Regions from separate parts of the Paenibacillus sp. FSL R7-0313 genome, predicted to be linked through region 3. Evidence: riboswitches for the same ligand, from Rfam matches in the RefSeq annotation. Region 3 holds a riboswitch; each other region holds the start of a gene.

Region 1 (4,274 bases), 3.0 Mb from region 3:
TCCTGTGAGTATTCCTTGTTCTACTAATTTGGTTATTTCCGTTTTGGAATACGAATTATCAATGTCAGTAAAAGAAGTTTTAGATGTAGCCACTTCTGCAGATACAGATAAATTGATAGATAACATAGAAACAATCAGCGACGTAGAAAGCATTAACGATAGTTTGTGATTAAACTTTTTCCATTTTGAATTCAAAACTAAAACACACTCCTCAGTAAGCTTCTGGTAGGTAAATCCAATAATATATGAATCTTTAGAACTAATTCACCTCCTAATCAATAGGATAATAATACCATGCAAATTCATAAAAACAAGATTAATAGACTATGATTTTACAAAAAAGTTGTTATCCTGAATTGATTTCAATTCTTATTATCTAAATAATTTCGCAATAAAGACAAAACGAACCTACCGAAACAAATATTTTCGGTAGGTTCGTTTTTAACTAAATTTATATATTCTAGGCTCCGAATCTCTGACGATAACCGCACTTTCGACACAACTCTTCCACAGCTTCCCGCTTGGAGAAACCATATACCAGATTGTTCGCTCGCTCACCCTCAATAATCTCCGAGAATGACTTCTCGTGCACATTACCCAAGTTAATTACACCCTCGCCATCGAGACAGCATGGAACCACCGTTCCATCTACAAGCACAGCTGCCTGACCACGCAATGCATGGCAGAAGCCTTTGCCGTCATCTTCAGGTGCATCCAGACTTGGCCACTGGAACTCATGGTCCTGATTCAGATATACATTCGGGGCAATTTTGACCCCACTGCCTGGAACTACTTTTTCCTCAATGCGGAAGTCCAGATTGAACTCACGTTCCAACACTTCAAGGGTCTCCCGATTTCGATTCATCTGAGCATTTGTGAAGTTATCCTGCGTCAGATTCCACAGTCGGAATGAGATGATGACATTGTGCTTAACGGCCTCGTGTACAAAGGACAAAATATGACGCAGGTATCCGTCACGGTCTGTTGAACCTTCATGCCCATCGAAGCTGTGCAGGGAGAAATTCATCTGCCGCAGCGCCGGTTTGCCAAGCAATTTATGCTGAGTCTTGGGCAAGAGTGTACCATTGGTTGTAATGTTCACCTTGAGTCCCTTCTCATGTGCGGAATCAAGCAACAGATCTATTTTGGGATGCAACAAGGGTTCGCCTTTGACATGTAGATAAATATGATTGGTATGTGGTTTAACTTGTTCCAGTATATTGTTGAAGACTTCAGGGTCAATGAATCCTTTGGCACGCTGCGTCTGCGGACAGAAGCTGCAAGCCAGATTGCAGATACTCGTGATCTCAATATATACTTTTTTGAACGTTTTCAACTCGGGTCCCCATTCTGCCTAGGAGGGAGAACAATCCCACCTGCATTTTGTGATCCGGCCTATACGGGCCATCCCTATTATATCGGGTTCATGAGCCGAGGTAAATTGTTCAGTTATCATGCTGCCTCTTTACAGTTCATGTTCAAGTGATATATGCTGAACACACAACTGCATATCTTGTACATTTGCACTAGGGGAGCCTTGCGGCTGAGACGAATATGACTATTCGGACCCTTTGAACCTGATCTGGATCATACCAGCGGAGGGAAGTGGAGCGGCCTTTTAGTAAGCGGAATTTTCTCAATGTATGTGAAGATAAATTGCGGATTTAACTTACAGACCCACTCATTTCTCCGGAAATGGGTGGGTCTTTTTTGTTCCTTTTGCAGAGTACAGGATGCCGTTGTTATTCCAGCAGTCTGACATCAAGGGGGTGAGGATCAGATGAGCAACCATGTAACCATTGAGAACGTTAGCTTCGCTTTTCCCGAAAAAAAAGATTCACCCGTGCTCTCCAATGTGTCGCTTCAGGTTCAACAAGGAGAATTTGTCTCGCTCATTGGCTCCAGCGGATCAGGTAAAAGCACGCTCTTCAAGCTGCTCGCAGGCTTGCACGAGCCAACCGGCGGCACCATCGATATTGCTGATGTACCGCAAGGACAACGGCTCGGACGAGTCGCCTATATGCCGCAGAAAGATCTGCTGTTATCCTGGCGTACCGTCATGGAGAACTGCCTGCTGCCTGCCGAGCTGGCACCAGGCCGACAGGACAAGGACAAACTACGAGCCGATATCATCGCTGGATTGGCAAGGTTCGGCTTGTCCGGTTATGAGCAGGCCTATCCGGATGAGTTATCCGGCGGCATGCGGCAGCGGGTGGCACTGCTGCGTACCTTGCTTACAGGCGGGCAGCTCATGTTGCTGGATGAACCCTTCGGTGCACTCGACGCTTTAACCAAACGAGAAATGCATCGCTGGTTGTTGGAGCTGTGGAAGGACTTTGGACAAACCGTGCTGTTCATTACACATGACATCGAGGAAGCCCTGCTGTTAAGTGACCGTATCATTCTGTTAACTCCAGGAGGGCAAGGTCAGCAGTTACGGGAGATAACGGTTCCTTTACCACGCCCAAGGCATTCGGACATGATCTACGAACCGGCTCTCGTGCAGATGAGGCAACAACTGGAGGAACAATTGCATGCAAAATGATAGAGCTGAGGTTAGCGTCTGGACGTGGTGTTTTAAGTGGCTCTCGAGGTCGTTTTCCCAATATGGTTTGTTTATTGTGCTCATGTTCTTATTACTGGCGATCTGGGAAGTGATTGTGCGTATGGGATGGGTGCCCTCCTTCATCATTCCTGCACCCACGGCCATCATAGGCTCACTGGTTGATCATCGTCATCTGCTGTTGACCATCCATCTGCCTGCTACCTTTATGGAGGTTATTGTTGGTTTTGTCTTGTCCATAGTGACTGGAATTACGCTGGCAACAGGCATGCATATGAACCGATCGATTGAAAAGGCCTTCTATCCCTTCATCGTGATCAGTCAGACCATACCGCTGATTGCCTTGTCTCCCGTATTTATCTTGTGGTTTGGTTACACGTTGTGGAGCAAAGTCGCCGTGGTGTTCCTAATCGCATTCTTCCCCATTGTGGTCAGTACCTACGATGGACTCCGCCATGGCGATCCGGAGCAGCGTGAACTGCTGCTCACCATGGGCGCCAGCAAATGGGATATTTTTTGCAAACTCCAGGTTCCGCTGGCACTTCCCTCTTTTTTCTCGGGGTTAAAGATGTCCGTGGTGTACTGCGTGGTTGGGGCAACGATTGGCGAATGGCTTGGTGGCAGCAAAGGTCTCGGCTACTTCAGCCGCCGCATGTCCAGCAACATGAACACGGATGCGATGTTTGCCGCTATTGTGCTGTTATCCCTGCTTGGGATCGTTTTGTTTGTACTGATTGCCTGGCTGGAGAAACGGTTTAGCATACGGCGGCATGGACATGGAGGCAAAAGAAAAGTTGGATAATACTTAGACAGAAATTAGATGTAAATACAGAAGTTACAATCTTCAGAACATACCTTATGCACAAATTCAGCAGCATCTTCAATCAGTTCACTGTCACGTTGTCGTTAACATGCTGCTGTCCATTTTCTACAAATCAAAACGATGAAATGAGGACCTTCATTTATGAATAACAAAGGTATATACTCCCTGCTTCCCATCATGCTCATTAGCCTTTTGCTGATCGTTAGCGGATGCAGCACCACGAATACCAGCAAAAACACGCCAACAACAGACGCTGCAACCAATGCACAACAAACAGGCAAGTCTGCAACCGAAACAGCATCTGACACCAAAGATAAACTGTCCATTATGCTCGACTGGTACCCGAATGCAGTACACTCCTTCATCTACGTTGCTCAAGAAAAAGGATACTTTGCAGATCAAGGTCTCGATGTCGAAATTCAGATGCCTGCGGATACCAATGATTCACTCAAACTTGTTGCTGCTGGAAAAATTGATCTGGCTCTAAGCTACCAGCCCCAAATTTTGCTCGCTCGTGGTGAGAACATTCCTGTACGTTCCATTGCTGCTGTTGTTCGCCACCCGCTTGTGCATCTGTTGACCGAAGCAAATGGCAACGTGAGCTCACCCAAAGACCTTGAAGGAAAGACTGTTGGTTATTCCTCAATTCCCCTGTATGAAGCGATGGTGCGTACGATGATCAGCCACGATGGTGGCAATCCCGACAACATGAATCTGGTCGACGTTGGGTTCGATCTGATTCCTTCGCTGGCTTCTGGACAGGCGGATGCAATTATGGGTGGTTTTATTAACCATGAGCAACTGATTCTGGAGAAAGAAGGACATGCCATGAAATCCATTAACCCCGTCGATTATGGTGTGCCTGATTATTATGAATTGGTCCTGACC
Region 2 (4,274 bases), 3.5 Mb from region 3:
TTTTGAAAACCTTGGCTTCAGGAAAAGCGGTTGCATATTCCCCATGGGGGTCTATAAGAACCATTCTTGAGTTTGAATAATCATTGATAATTCTTTTAATCATCCCCGCGGTAGTATTTGATTTTCCACTTCCTGTTGAACCTAGTATCGCTGCATGTCGAAGTACAAGTTTATGTACATCAACAAATACATCTAAATTATCCGATGACGAATGTTTTCCAATAGGAGTGGAACCCAAACTTCCCTTTCCGTATATGTCCACTAAATCAGACTCTGTTACAATATGGACTTCATCATTTATAGTTGGATATAGACCAATCCCCTTTTCAAAATCTCCGTTACCTATCTTTTCTCCAACTAAGTTAACGGTTAGAAATCGTGATCCAATTGCTTGTTTTAATTCACTGTCATTAATCTTACTTGGAGTATTACTTACACTTGATACAATTCCATACGAAACTACATTACCAATAGGCATTTTTACAAAAGTTCCTATTTGACCAATTTTGTATACCTTGCCTTCTATTATTGGGCTAGAAGATGGGATGTTATCACTAATTTCTACTTCTACAATATTTGAATCGACTCGGATGATTTTCCCTAAAAAAGTAATATCATTTTCCATGCACAGCCTCCTCTATGCTCTTTTTCTTCCCTGAATTAGAAATGAGAAAAGCTGATAATTTTTTAAAATCGCCGAGTATGAATTTATCTTCTTGTTTGTCCCAATAAAAACTGCTTTCGTTGGCATTTCCGATACTATCATCATATTTCCATTGATACAGCCTGCCATTAGTAATCATTTTTTTTGGACCCATTACACAAAGGTTTAAATGTGTTATGGCAATTGACTCCATAAAATCAACTTGTTCATCCGAAAAGCACATACATACTGCATATAGCCGAGGATTCTGTCTTAAGCCATTGAAAATAATCTCATTGATATGCTGATCTGAAAAAGAATAACCAGAAAATATAAAGAGACGTTCTCCTTGCAATAAATAGTGTTTTAATTTATCAAAATATGCAATAAAAGGTTGCTTACGAGATAAATTATATTTTTCCTTTGAAGGGTAAACCACAAGTTCATTTTCTGGTACATCAACTTTTCCATTTCTAACAATTTTATAGTTGTCGGATAAACTGTCTTTTCTAAACTCCCAGTTTAAAGAACCATGTATTTTCCATAATCTTATCCAGTTAAAAGTCAAATCATTGTTACCTACTATTTTCTCAATACTCTCTGGCCAAAAAAATGGCTCGTATGAACCTACAAATCCGTCAAAATATGGAATTCGGTTATCTTCCATAGCTTTTTCTAATAATAAATCATAGTTAGTGGTAAAAATTTCTTTAATGCTATTTCTATTCGCAATGTCAAGCCATGCGAAAAATTTCCTGAGATCAGTAATATCTGCATCTTGCTCTTTAGCTTGAATGATATCAAATATTTTTTTGCATATTTGTTCATCTAACATTTGAGCGACTCTTCCATTTATTCCATCATATTCTCTTTCTTCTTTTTCCCCTGTTATCTCTCTTATTTGTCGGACATAGTTTAATATATCTTCTACACTAATATTTCTACCAGCATGTAGACTAGCTAAGCTATATTTAAGACTTGTAAAGTGTGGCTTAAGGCTACTATTAAGGCTTTCTTCAACATAATCTGTTAATCTGTAAATATTAGGTAGCCCAAATGCACAAGAACTTCCTGCTCCAAAAAAGAAACCTATATTTTTTGAATAGGACAATACCTTTTTAAGTTCATCCATCTCTTGAACTACATTTATTTGGCTCATATATTTACTCCTTATCGGCTCAGGGGGATGTGGGAATATACAAAAAAAATCTAAATTCATACATTTTTCGATAGTATGCACTTCGATTATACATTGATCACCAATATATTCCAACAACAAGATTTGCGAAAAATCCGATGCTTTTGCACTCAGCCAGATTGCCTTATATGATTCGCCACGATAATTAATGAAAATAACACATCCAAACAGGCTGTTATACATATGTATATCGGCCTGTTAGATAAGTTCATACGTGTACCCATCCAGTTCCTGACTGGACACGTTCCACCGGCTGGCCTATAATTACACCTAGTAATGCCCGTAACTTCATAGTTTCCCAGGGGAGTCGGAATTGGCCGGCTGAGAGTGTATCCCACCAAGATACTAACCCTTAGACCTGATCTGGATCATGCCAGCGTAGGAATCGGAGTATATCGAAATGGCACAGCCCTATGGCTGAACGCCACCTCTCTAACGCCTGCACGCGTCCCGGATTACGGGACGCTTTTTTAATGTTCTTTTATATAGCCAGAGAGCTAAAAAAAGTGACGTTATCCAGATCTCAACTGGTATAAATCTGTCGATTTATGCAAGATGATTGGATATGAAGCCAAGGAGTACCCCGTGCCACTCGGCCGGACATACCGAAGGAGAGAACCACAGATGAAATGGCGTAAAACGATGGGATTGTTGCTCTTATGCGTGCTTATGGTGACTGTAGCCGCATGTGGTGGCAAAGAAGCTGCCCCGGCAGAACAGAACAGCAACACAAATGCGGAAAGCAGTAACGAAGGTGACACTGCCGCCCTGAAAGATATTAAAGTGGTGCTCGACTGGACACCGAATACGAATCATACCGGCCTGTATACGGCTGTAGATCAAGGTTTTTACAAGGCCGAAGGCTTAAACATGGAGATTGTACAACCAGGTGCCGGTGGCGCAGATACGATGGTTGCATCGAACGAAGTGCCTTTTGGCGTAAGTTATCAGGAGAGTGTAACTCAAGCCCGCACACAGGGTGTGCCTCTCGTCTCCATTGCAGCAGTTATTCAGCATAATACATCCGGGTTCGCTGCTCCGGCGGATAGGAATATCAAATCACCGAAAGATTTTGAAGGCAAAACCTATGGCGGTTGGGGTTCCCCAGTGGAAGAAGCCGTGATGCAATCCATTATGGAAGGCGACGGAGCCGATGTATCCAAAGTGAAAAACATTAACATGGGTGATGCCGACTTTTTCACCGCAGTAAAACGAGACATTGATTTCGCATGGATTTTCTACGCTTGGACGGGGATTGAAGCCGAACTTCGCGGGGAACCAATCGACATGTTATATGTGAAGGATTATTCAGATGCATTGGATTACTACACGCCTGTCCTCGTAACAAACGAGCAGACGATCCAAAACGACCCTGAGTTGGTGAAAGCATTCCTGAAAGCCACCTCTGAAGGGTATCAATATGCGATCGATCATCCCGAAGACGCAGCGAACATTCTGATCAAGGCTGTACCGGATCTGGACAAGGAATTGGTCCTGGCAAGCCAGAAGTGGCTTAGTCCCAAGTACACAGATGACGCCCCGCGCTGGGGTGAGCAAAAACAGGAAGTGTGGCAGAACTACACCGACTGGATGTTTAGCAAAAAACTGCTGGATGAACAGATCGATGTGAGCAAAGCATATACGAACGATTTTTTACCCCAATAAAATTTCTCATATAAAACGAACTTAATATTTACACGAGGACGGAGAGGACAGAAATAACGTGAAAAAGCGAAGCGGTCGCCTTTATCACCGGATTTTCCCTTTAGAGAAGGGAATCAAAAAAAATCTGGGGATAACAGCGATTGGAGGGTTATTCTGTCATCGAAGTGGCAAGTGTAACCGTCATTAGTTCATTTTATATATTTTCGAAAGGAGCCGTGATCTCTCATGGCAAGCACACTACTTAGCATTCAGGTTATTCCGAAAACGCCAAATGGCGAGAACTCTTATCCATACGTTGATCGCGCCATTGAAGTTATTCAGCAATCCGGCCTGAAATATCAGGTGAACGCGCTCGACACCACGATGGAGGGGGAACTGGAGGAACTGCTGGAAGTTGTCCGTAAAATGCACGAGGTACTCGTGGAGGCTGGCAGCCCAAGCATCATCTCCCAGATCAAAATCGCCCATAGCCCTACCGGCTTCAGCATGGACACCCTGACGGAGAAGTATCGCTAATGCCTGCCTATTTCAAAAGTGTATGGCCGCCCATTGTGGCGGTTATTCTCTTTATAGCGATATGGCAGGGAGCCGTCTCCCTCTTCCATATTGAGAAATGGATGCTGCCTGCACCGTCCGACATCGCCCGCGAAGCGGCAACCCAGGCCGAACGGCTTGGCATACACGCTTCCGCAACCATTCAGTTAACGCTGATTGGATTCGCGGCTGGCACAGCGGTCGGATTACTGATAGCGATGGTGCTGCATTTGG
Region 3 (4,274 bases):
TACGCCATCGGCACCAAGTTCCATCGCATAAGCAGCATCTTTGGGGGAGCGCAATCCTGCGTCCACAATCACAGGTACAACGGCCTGCTCAATGATGATCTCAAGGTTATAGGGATTGATGATGCCTCTGCCAGCTCCGATGGGAGAAGCGCCAGGCATTACAGCATGTACGCCAAGCAATTGCAGCCTTTTGGCCAGAATGACATCATCTGAAATATAAGGCAATACCGTGAAGCCCTTTTCAAGCAAAATTTCGCAAGCCTTGTACGTTTCAATCGGATCTGGGAGTAGCGTAATTCCATCTCCGATGACTTCGACTTTTATCATATCACAAAGTCCTGAAGCCCGCGCAAGCTCGGCAATTCGCACCGCCTCTTCCGCATTGGAAGCTCCAGCCGTATTCGGAAGAAGAGTGTATTTGTCCAGATCCAATGTATCCAGGAAATGCTTCTGGTTGCGCTCCTCCAGATTCAGACGACGAACAGCAAAGGTTAAAACTTCCGTTTCAGATGCTTCCACAGCCTGACGTTGCACTTCCAGATCCGAAAACTTGCCTGTTCCGAGCAACAATCTGGACTCAAACGTATATTTACCAATGTTCAACATCATCAACCGCCTCCTACAAAATGTACAATCTCGATTCGATCGCCTTCTCTTAATGCCGTCGTTTCATGATACTCACGGGTTAAAATATGCTTGTTCAGCTCTACAACTACAGTCTTGACTTGCAGGTCAAATGATTGAAGCAGTTTATCCACACGATTCAATCTGTCTTCAATCTCCATCCGTTGACCATTAACGATGATATTCACTGCACCACTCCCTTTCTGTTCAATCGCTCCGGACTCAGCGCCTCAATTCCGAGTTCTTCTGAGCTTTTGCCAGCGAGCAACTCAGCGATAAGCCTTCCTGTTATCGCACTAAGCAAGATACCGTTGCGGTAATGCCCAAAGGCGGCGAACAGCCCTGGTATACTCTTGCAAGCACCTATATAAGGCAATCCATCTGGAGTTGCCGGTCTTACGCCTGCCCACGCTCGTATAAATTGTGCTTCTTTCATCCCAGGCACCCAGTGGGTAGCCGCTGTTAGCAGCTTCTGAACACCCTGTACAGAAACGTTCAGATCGGTTCTGCCTGGCAGACTGGTTGCCCCGAGCCAAACTTCGCCATTAGCTTTGGGAACAATATAGATATCCTCTGCATACACCGTTCTGTCAGGTCTGTACCCAGCATGTTCATCTGAGAACTGAACGGCGGCTATTTCTCCTTTTACCGACCACACAGGCATGCTCAGATTCACATGTCTCATCAACTCTTCACTCTGTAATCCAGCCGCTATAATGACATGTTTACATCTCATCTCACCGATCGATGTGGTGATTCCCTGCACGCCATGTTCGTTTGCTTGCACACGTATATCCTGTATGTCCTCCATAACCCGTGCTCCAAATGCTTGAGCGGATTCAGCATATGCCTTCGTTAGATGGACTGGAAGAATCTCACTCTCGTAAGGTCTGTAGTAGGCTCCATACGTATCTCTGTTAAGCCATGATGCCTCCTGTTGCACAACGGAACGATCCCACCATACCTCATCAGCAGAAGCAGAAAACGCAGACTTCCGATTGTCCTTATAACTACTTAATTCACTGTATGAACGAAAAGGAGTTAGGAATCCCTGGCATTGCAGGCCAGTCTCTACCTCACTGAGTGTAGCCATTAGCACCTGTTGCTCGATAAGTAACTGTCTACTCTGTCTGGCAAGCTTAGCCATCAAAGGATGAGCAAAATCCTCACTGTCTGCCGCCAGCATTCCAGCCGCCGCGCAAGAAGTGCCTCCTGCAATCGCCGAACGCTCCAGCAACAGCACATCCTGTCCACGGGAAGCAAGCTCATACGCAATGGCACATCCAACAACACCTCCGCCTACAATAATCGTTTCTGCATGAATCTTATCCGGATTATCAGTTACAATCTCTTTCATCCTCTCATCTCCTTTCAGTCGCGCAGACCTTCGGTAGCAACGATAGCCTGCCTTAATGATGCAGCGGCCCGATCCGGTGAATCGCTCGCCCATACATTCGAGATCACAGCAACTCCCTGTGCGCCTGCAGAGCGAATCGCGTGAATGTTTCCCGGTTCGATGCCACCGATCGCCATGACAGGAATGGAGACACTCCTGCACACTTCAGCAAGAGCATGTAATCCTCTGGGGTCAAGATCAGGCTTACTGTTGGTTGAGTAGACATGCCCGAAGAAAAGGTAATCGGCTCCCCGTTCTTCAGCGATTTTCGCCTCATCGATGGAATGAACAGATCCCCCTAGACGAAGTCGCTGCACATTGCTTGTGACAGTAGGGTTACAGTTGCGTATCGCATCTTGCCCCCAATGTACACCTCCATAGATGTCATTTTGTGAAGGCAGCTCTGAACCATTGATAACGATGCGACAAGATGGAACGCCAACGCTACGCAGACTTTCAGCCCAACCGATCTTGTCTTGCCATGTGAGTTGTTTTTCTCGTATATGAATATAGTCCACCGATGGCCAAACGTCCTTTGCAGCTTTTACAAAAGATGCTTGATCCCCTGCACCCGTAGAAACAACATGCAACTCAAATGATCCGTGTACATGTTCATGAGAAATTACCGTACCATCCCTCTCCTTCCATGCGTGAATGCTATGAAAACACAAAAAAGCCACTCCCGTAGGGGAGTGGCTGCGTATTAAATATTGAACCAGATGACTGACTGAAGCATACAGTTCATTTCGTGCAATTCAGCTATGGACCTTATAGCCATAACGTTATACACGCAACTGCATGTTTCAATTCGTTAAGCAGACGGTCCTTTTGAGTTGCCGTTTGCTCACGTCATTCACTGAAACGCGCTCGCCACTTCCCTACGCTGGTATGATCCAGATCAGGTGCAAAGGGTCCGGAATCGCATTCTTCCATCTCAGCCGCATCGTGCGGCCCCCCTAGTGTTCATATGAAGTTGTAGCCTATGTTACCATAGACGGATTTTTTTGTCACCGTCATTTCTGTTAAACATTGTCTTAAATCGTCTAGTTTTTCTCAGACCATTCTTCGACATTCCATGTTTTGGTAACCCAACCCTCGTAGAAATCAGGTTCATGAGATACCAGTAACACCGTTCCCTTGAATTCTTTCAAAGCACGCTGCAACTCCGCTTTAGCTGTGACATCCAGATGGTTCGTCGGCTCATCAAATAGAATCCAGTTGCTTTCACGCATCAAGAGTTTGCATAAACGAACCTTGGCTTGTTCTCCACCACTCAGCATATTAAGCGGACGAGTAATGTGCTCATTTTTCAACCCACAGCGAGCGAGATGACCTCGGACCTCATTTTGGGTCAAATGTGAAAACTCATTCCAGACATCCTCAATCGGCGTGATATTCCCAGCACGAACCTCCTGCTCAAAATATGCCGTTTCGAGATAATCTCCTAAGAAAGTCTTTCCACTGAGTGGAGATATTTTTCCCAGGATGGTTTTCAACAGCGTCGATTTACCCACACCATTACAACCTACGATGGCAATTTTCTCACCACGTTCAATTGTCATTGTCATCTTAGGCAGCAAAGGAAACGTATATCCAATTTCAAAATCAATACCCTCAAAGACCGTTTTGCTGCTCGCACGGGCATCCTTAAATTTGAACGTTGGTTTGGCCGCTTCATCTGGGCGATCAATACGTTCAATTCTGTCCAACTGCTTCTCCCGGCTCTTCGCTCGACCTGAAGTTGAAGCACGTGCCTTGTTACGCTGAATGAAATCTTCCTGCTTCTTGATGTACTCTTGCTGCTTCTCATATGCATCAATATGCTGGGCTTTATTCATATCAGCCATCTCAAGGAACTTGTTATAGTTCGCTGCATATCTCGTTAATTTGGCAAATTCCAAATGATAAATGACATTTACGACTTCATTCATGAATTCCGTGTCATGGGAGATTAAGAGGAACGCGTGCGGGTAGTCCTTCAGATAACGTGACAGCCATTCAATATGCTCTACATCCAGATAGTTGGTCGGCTCATCCAGTAACAGAGCTGTAGGCTTCTCGAGCAGTAGCTTGGCAAGCAGCACCTTGGTACGTTGTCCACCACTTAGAGCTGCGACATCCCGATCAAGACCAATTGCGGACAAACCAAGACCATTAGCCATCTCTTCCACTTTTACGTCAATCAGATAAAAGTCGCCCTGTTCCAGTTGTTCCTGAATATCGCCCATCTCTTCCAGCAACTGCTCCAGCTTAT

The links. A riboswitch is a leader RNA that binds a small molecule or an ion and turns the genes downstream of it on or off. The one in region 3 is predicted to bind thiamine pyrophosphate.
Region 1: another riboswitch for thiamine pyrophosphate. It lies ahead of NSQ38_RS00460 (ABC transporter ATP-binding protein); the one in region 3 lies ahead of NSQ38_RS17985 (thiamine phosphate synthase).
Region 2: another riboswitch for thiamine pyrophosphate. It lies ahead of NSQ38_RS02595 (ABC transporter substrate-binding protein); the one in region 3 lies ahead of NSQ38_RS17985 (thiamine phosphate synthase).

The regions. Positions count from the first base shown of each region.
Region 1 is NZ_CP150219.1:127,591-131,864, forward strand. It holds gene NSQ38_RS00450 (S-layer homology domain-containing protein) at 1-195, opposite strand, end outside; gene NSQ38_RS00455 (radical SAM/SPASM domain-containing protein) at 461-1,336, opposite strand; TPP riboswitch at 1,519-1,621, shown strand; gene NSQ38_RS00460 (ABC transporter ATP-binding protein) at 1,781-2,545, shown strand; gene NSQ38_RS00465 (ABC transporter permease) at 2,535-3,365, shown strand; gene NSQ38_RS00470 (ABC transporter substrate-binding protein) at 3,528-4,274, shown strand, end outside.
Region 2 is NZ_CP150219.1:628,414-632,687, forward strand. It holds gene NSQ38_RS02585 (ATP-binding protein) at 1-625, opposite strand, end outside; gene NSQ38_RS02590 (SIR2 family protein) at 615-2,024, opposite strand; TPP riboswitch at 2,132-2,244, shown strand; gene NSQ38_RS02595 (ABC transporter substrate-binding protein) at 2,466-3,506, shown strand; gene NSQ38_RS02600 (thiamine-binding protein) at 3,732-4,022, shown strand; gene NSQ38_RS02605 (ABC transporter permease) at 4,022-4,274, shown strand, end outside.
Region 3 is NZ_CP150219.1:4,084,268-4,088,541, reverse strand. It holds gene NSQ38_RS18000 (thiazole synthase) at 1-606, opposite strand, end outside; gene thiS (sulfur carrier protein ThiS) at 609-812, opposite strand; gene thiO (glycine oxidase ThiO) at 809-1,981, opposite strand; gene NSQ38_RS17985 (thiamine phosphate synthase) at 1,996-2,700, opposite strand; TPP riboswitch at 2,879-2,988, opposite strand; gene NSQ38_RS17980 (ABC-F family ATP-binding cassette domain-containing protein) at 3,064-4,274, opposite strand, start outside.